2 regions of the Halomonas sp. THAF12 genome follow, and region 1 is predicted to be linked to the other one. Evidence: predicted binding sites of a transcription regulator. Region 1 holds the regulator's gene; the other holds the start of a gene.
The links. The regulator PhoB, encoded in region 1, activates phosphate uptake and scavenging genes when phosphate is short. The targets are predictions, from matches to a motif close to TGTCATANNNNTGTCANA.
Positions count from the first base shown of each region.

Region 2: a site for PhoB is predicted at 1,376-1,393, ahead of FIU88_RS06740 (PstS family phosphate ABC transporter substrate-binding protein). Genes of this name have one in related genera too.

Region 1 is NZ_CP045399.1:3,732,411-3,735,817, forward strand. It holds gene FIU88_RS17405 (chorismate lyase) at 1-317, shown strand, start outside; gene ubiA (4-hydroxybenzoate octaprenyltransferase) at 373-1,266, shown strand; gene phoB (phosphate regulon transcriptional regulator PhoB) at 1,391-2,080, shown strand; gene phoR (phosphate regulon sensor histidine kinase PhoR) at 2,082-3,395, shown strand.
Region 2 is NZ_CP045399.1:1,475,277-1,478,683, forward strand. It holds gene FIU88_RS06735 (Bcr/CflA family multidrug efflux MFS transporter) at 90-1,274, shown strand; gene FIU88_RS06740 (PstS family phosphate ABC transporter substrate-binding protein) at 1,455-2,468, shown strand; gene pstC (phosphate ABC transporter permease subunit PstC) at 2,586-3,407, shown strand, end outside.

The sequences.
Region 1 (3,407 bases):
GCCTGGTCTGGCGGCGCGAGGTCGCGCTGTGTCTCGGCGACCGTCCCTGGGTGATGGCGCGCTCGGTGGCCCCGCTCCACGGCCTGCACGGCCAGCGGCTGGCGGGCCTCGGCGAGCGCTCGCTGGGGCACTGGCTGTTCCGCCAGCCCGGCCTCGAGCGCGGCCCCATCGAGGTCAGCGCCGACCCGGCGCCCTTCCACGACGCGCCCGGCCCCTGGGGTCGCCGCTCGGTGCTGCGCCACGGCCGCTTCGCGGTGCTGGTCCAGGAGTTCTTCCTCGACGCCATGGCGGATGACCTGGCCCTGCCGGCGCGATAGGCTGCGTCTGGCATCGCCCGAAACCCGCGTCGTCCGATTCAACCGAGAGACCCACATGGAACGTTCCCTGATGCGCCCCAAGGGGCTGGCCCGGCTGCCCGACTTCCTGCACCTGACGCGCCTCGACCGCCCCATCGGCACCTGGCTGCTGATGTGGCCGACGCTGTGGGCGCTGTGGACGGCGGCCGAGGGCGTTCCCGAGCGCCGGCTGCTGCTGATCTTCGTCGCCGGGGTCTACCTGATGCGGGCCGCGGGCTGCGTGGTCAACGACTACGCCGACCGCCACTTCGACGGCCACGTGAAGCGGACGAAGTCGCGTCCGCTGGCCACCGGGCGCATCGGCGAAGGCGAGGCCAAGGGGCTGTTCGCCGGCCTGGTGCTGGCGGCCTTCGTGCTGGTGTGCTTCACCAATGCCTTCACCGTGATGCTGTCGGTGGGCGGCGTGATCCTGGCCTTCGTCTATCCCTTCATGAAGCGCTACACCCACCTGCCCCAGGTGGTGCTGGGCGCGGCCTTCTCGTGGGCCATTCCCATGGCCTTCGGCGCGGTGCTCGGCCATGTGCCGCTGGAGGCCTGGCTGCTGTTCGCCGCCAACGTGCTGTGGACCGTGGCCTACGACACCGAGTACGCCATGGTCGACCGCGACGACGACCTGCGCATCGGCATCAAGTCCACGGCGGTGCTGTTCGGCCGCGCCGACAAGCGGATCATCGGCCTGCTGCAGCTGGCCACGCTCGCCCTGCTGGCCTGGGCCGGCGAGCGCCTCGGCCTCACCGGCTTCTTCTGGCTCGGCCTGGCCGCCATGGCGGCGACCTTCGTCCACCAGCAGCGGCTGATCCGCCACCGCGATCGCGATCGCTGCTTCCAGGCCTTCCTCAACAATCACTGGTCGGGGCTCTTGGTGTTCGCCGGCATCGCGCTGTCGCTGTGGCCGGGCGCCGGCGCGTGACGCCGGGCGGGAAAAAACCGCGGCGCTGAGCGGGGGCGACAGGACGAGGCTGTCACGGTATTGTCACAAGGACATGCTGTCATCGTCACCAATATGTCACTGCTCTCGACCATGAGGCCCCGGGATGACCGCCAAGACCGTACTGATCGTCGATGATGAAGCGCCCATCCGCGAGATGATCGCCGTGGCGCTGGAGATGGCCGACTATCGCGTGCTCGAGGCGGACAATGCCCAGAGCGCCCACGCCATGGTCGTCGATCACCAGCCCGACCTGGTGCTGCTGGACTGGATGATGCCCGGCACCAGCGGCGTCGAGCTCGCCCGCCGGCTCAAGCGCGAGGAAGGCACCTCGGAGCTGCCGATCATCATGCTCACCGCCAAGGGCGAAGAGGACAACAAGATCCAGGGCCTCGAGTCCGGGGCCGACGACTACATCACCAAGCCCTTCTCGCCCCGCGAGCTGGTGGCGCGCCTCAAGGCGGTGCTGCGTCGGGCCACGCCGCGCGGCGTCGAGGATCCGGTCCAGGTCGAGGGCCTGATGCTCGACCCGGTCAGCCACCGCGTCAGCATCGACGGCCAGTCGCTGGAGATCGGCCCCACCGAGTACCGCCTGCTGCAGTTCTTCATGACCCACCAGGAGCGCGCCTACACCCGCGGCCAGCTGCTCGACCAGGTCTGGGGCGGCAACGTCTACGTCGAGGAGCGCACCGTGGACGTGCATATCCGCCGCCTGCGCAAGGCGCTGGGCGAGCCGCACCAGCAGCTGATCCAGACCGTGCGCGGCACCGGCTACCGCTTCTCCGCCAAGGCCTGACATGGGCCGGCTGTGGCGACGCGAATGGTGGCGGCTGGCGGCCCTGGTGGCCGCCGGCGCGCTGATCGGCTGGCCCTTCGCCCTGAGCGGCCTCGGCCTCGCCGTGGGGCTCGCCATCTATCTCTTCTACCAGATGCGCCAGCTCCACGCGCTGCAGGAATGGCTGACCCATCACCCCCATGACGAGCCGCCCTCGGCGGTGGGGCTGTGGGGGGAACTGTTCGACCGCCTCTACCGCTATCAGAAGGGCCAGCGCATCACCCAGCGGCGGCTGCGCGACACCCTGAGCCGCATCCAGGAATCCTCCGAGGCGATGCGCGACAGCGTGGTGATGCTCGACCGCCACGGCGACATGGAGTGGTGGAACAGCGCCGCCGAGCGCATGCTGGGCCTCAAGCCGACCCTGGACCGCGGCCAGCACATCACCAACCTGCTCCGCGACCCGAGCTTCGTCGACTACTTCCACGCCCGCGACTACCGCGAGCCGCTGACGCTGTGCTCGCCGATCGACGAGAACCTGATCCTGCAGTTCCAGATCACCCTCTACGGCGACGACGAACGCCTGGTGATGGCCCGCGACATCACCCGCCTGCACCGCCTCGAGCAGATGCGTCGCGACTTCGTGGCCAATGTCTCCCACGAGCTGCGCACCCCGCTCACCGTGCTGGCGGGCTACCTCGAGACCTACGGCGACATGGCCGAGATGCTGCCCGAGCGCCTCGGCCGCGGCATCGGCCAGATGCAGAGCCAGACCCGGCGCATGCAGAACCTGGTCAACGACCTGCTGCTGCTGTCGCGGCTGGAGAACGACCAGGGCGGCCACGACGATGTCCGCCTCGACCCGCCCAGCCTGCTCGAGGCCGTGCGCCGCGACGCCGAGGCGCTGTCCGAGAGCCATCATCGGCTGGAGGTGGAGATCGACGAGCCCCGCGCCCTGCTCGGCTCGGAGAAGGAGCTGCACAGCGCCGTCTCCAACCTGGCCTTCAATGCCGTGCGCTACGCCGGCGAGGACAGCCGCATCGTGCTGCGCTGGCGTCCCTGGGGCGACGGCGCCTGCCTGGAGGTCGAGGACGACGGCGAGGGCATCGACCCGCTGCACATCCCGCGCCTGACCGAGCGCTTCTACCGGGTCGACAAGGGTCGCAGCACCGCCACCGGCGGCACCGGCCTGGGGCTGGCCATCGTCAAGCACGTGCTGCTGCGCCACGACGCCCAGCTGGAGATCGACTCCCGGCTCGGCGAGGGCGCCACCTTCCGCTGCATCTTCCCCGCCGCGCGCCTCACCGACGCCGCGCCGGCCTCGCGGCGCGCCTGATTCCGCCGCCAG
Region 2 (3,407 bases), 1.5 Mb from region 1:
AGCACAGGGGGATGAAATACAGACGCACGGCATCGGCCAGTGAGGTGCGTTATCATTAGCGCCCTCGTGGAAATCCCTTTGGAGGTCGCTTGAGACTGAACGCCCGACGGGTGGCCCTGCTGGTCGCCACCAATACCGCCCTGGCGCCCTTCGCCATCGATGCCTACCTGCCCGCCATGCCCGCGCTGGCCGATACGGTGGGGGCGAGCATCCATCATACCGAGCTGTCGATCAGCCTGTTCCTGTTCGGCTTCGCCATCGGCCAGCTGGTCGGCGGGCCGATGTCCGATCGCCTGGGTCGTCGCCCGGTGCTGCTCACCGGGCTGGTGATCTTCCTGCTGTCCAGCCTGATGATCATGCGTGTCGACACGCTCGGCGAGCTGTTGACCTGGCGCTTCGTGCAGGCCCTGGGCGGCGGCGCCTGCGTGGTCAACTCCGCGGCCATCGTGCGCGACTGCTTCAGCGGGCGCGAGGCGGCCAAGGTGATGTCGACCATGGCGATGATCCTGATGCTGGCCCCGCTGGTGGCGCCGGCGGTGGGCAGCGGCCTGCTCTACCTGGCGGACTGGTGGCTGATCTTCGCCTTCCTGGCGGTCTATGCGGCCTTCCTGTTGTGGCTGATGGGGACCCGCCTACCGGAGACCCGGCCACCCGATGCGCCGATCGCCTCGGCCGGCCAGGTGCTGCGCAACTATGCCAGCGTGCTGCGTCATCGCGAGGCCATGGGCTATGTGCTGTCGGTGGCGTCGACCTTCTCCGGGATGTTCGCCTTCATCACCGCCTCGCCGTTTCTCTACATGACCCACTACGGGGTCTCGCCGGCGGTCTATCCGGTGGTGTTCGGCGCCAACGTGGTGGTGATGGCGCTGTCGAACCGCCTCAATATCCGTCTGCTGAGCCGGCGCACGCCCCAGCAGAACATGCGCCTGGGGCTCGGCGTGCAGTGCGGCGTGGCGCTGGCGCTGGTGACGCTGGTGGCGACCGGGATGGACTCGCTGTTCACGGTGGTGCCGCTGATCATGCTGTTCATGGGCATGGTCGGGCTGATCACGCCCAATGCCATGGCCTCGCTGCTCGAGCACTTCAGCCACATGAGCGCCACCGCCACCGCGCTGCTGGGCTGCATCCAGTTCACCAGCGGCGCCCTGGCCGGGGTGGTGGTCAGCGCCTTCGAGGTCGACAGTGCCTGGCCCATGGTGCTGACCATGCTGACGGTGTCGCTGGTCGGCAACCTGGCCCTGCGCGGCCTGGTGGGGCGCGCCGCCCTGAACTGAGCCGTCCTGCCGCTCCGGCCCGCCCGGGCCGGGGCTCTCTTGCCCGTCGCCGGGCCCTTCGTCTCCCTCTGCCGACGCCGATGTCGGCCATCGAGCTCGCTTGTCATGAAGCTGTCATTTTCGTGGGGCATCTTGTGTATCGCGAAAGGATGATCACTTCCCCGAACAGGAGCTCTCTCCATGAACCGCATCCTCAAGACCACTGCCATCGCTGCCGCCGTCATGGGCGTCGTCGGTGTCGCCCAGGCCCGCGATCAGGTGCGCATCGTTGGCTCCAGTACCGTCTACCCGTTTGCCAGCTACGTGGCCGAGGAATTCGGTGCCACCACCGACTTCCCGACGCCGGTCATCGAGTCCACCGGCTCCGGCGGCGGCGCGCGTCTGTTCTGCAACGGCATCGGCGAGGGGACTCCTGACATCACCAACGCCTCGCGTCGCATGAAGCCCTCCGAGTTTGAGCGCTGCGTCGAGAACGGCGTGACCGACATCACCGAGGCCTTCATCGGCTACGACGGCATCGCCTTCGCCCAGTCCAACGAAAATGACGCGATGGACGTGACCCTCGAGCAGATCTTCCTGGCCCTGGCCGCCCAGGTGCCGGTCGACGGCGAGCTGGTCGACAACCCCTACACCCAGTGGAACGAGATCGATGATTCGCTGCCGGCCCGCGAGATCGCCGTCTACGGTCCGCCCACCACCTCCGGCACCCGTGACGCCTTCGAGGAGCTGGTGATGGAAGCCGCCTCCGAGGAGATGGACGCCTACGGCGGTGAGGGCTACACCGACATCCGCACCGACGGTGCCTTCATCGACGCCGGCGAGAACGACAACCTGATCGTCCAGCGCCTGGCCGAGAACACCGAGGCCTTCGGCATCTTCGGCTACTCCTTCCTGGAAGAGAACTCCGACAGCCTGATGGGCTCCAGCATCGACGGCGTCGCGCCGACCCCGGATGCCATCGGCAGCGGCGACTACCCGGTGTCTCGCTCCATGTTCTTCTACGTGAAGAACCAGCACGCCGACGAGGTCCCGGCGATGAACGAATACGCCAACCTGTTCATGAGCGAGCAGATGATCGGTGATCTGGGCTACCTCAAGGGCATCGGCCTGATCCCGGCGCCGGAAGAGATGCGCGCCGAGGCTCGCAGCGCGGTCGAGAACCACGAGACGCTCGAGCTGGCCGACCTCAAGTAAGCAGGGCCGGGCCTTCGCCCTGTCACGGCCGGCAGCCAGGAGCTGCCGGCCGGTGCACGTTCCGCCGGCTCACCGGCCTCGCCGGTCCCCGCGGATTCATTCAGACGAGAGTCAACTATGCAGACCAACCAAATCCTCGCTCTGTTCTGCGGCACCCTGCTGGTGCTGGGTCTGATAGCCTATTTCCTGGGGCGGGCCAAGGCCTCCAGGGTGCGCGCCGCCGGCGCCGCCATGCACGCCCAGCCCGACCAATACGCCTGGTTCAGCGTGCTGTCCAGCGCCGGCCCGGCCATCGCCGTCGGCGTGGTGGGCGCGTTCGCCATGCTGCTCCTGGGCGCCGAGATTCCCACGCTGTATCTGCTGGCCGCCAGCCTGGTCGTCGGCTGCGCCGGTCTGGCCATGGGCATCGCCCTGGTGCGTCCGGACTTTCATGCGCGCAAGGCCATCGAGAGCGTCATCCGCTTCTTCCTGGCCGGCGCCGCCCTGATCTCGATCTTCACCACCTTCGGGATCCTGATCTCCATCGTGGGAGAGGCCATCCGCTTCTTCCAGATGCAGAGCTTCTGGGACTTCATCACCGGCACCACCTGGAATCCGGGCGCGAGCTTCCTCGCCGCCGCGGGCCGAGCGGAGGAGGGGGCAAGCGCCGCCCAGTTCGGTTCGATTCCGCTGTTCGCCGGTACCTTCATGATCACCGCCATCGCCATGCTGGTGGCGATTCCGGTCGGCCTGCTGTCGGCCATCTACATGGCCGAGTTCGCCCCGCAGCGAGTGCGCACCCTGGCCAAGCCGGTGCTCGAGGTCCTGGCCGGCATCCCGACCGTGGTCTACGGCTTCTTCGCCGCCATCACCGTGGCGCCGATCATCGTCGACGTGGCCGGGTTCTTCGGCATCGATGCCTCGTTCAACAACGCCCTGGCCCCCGGCATCGTGATGGGC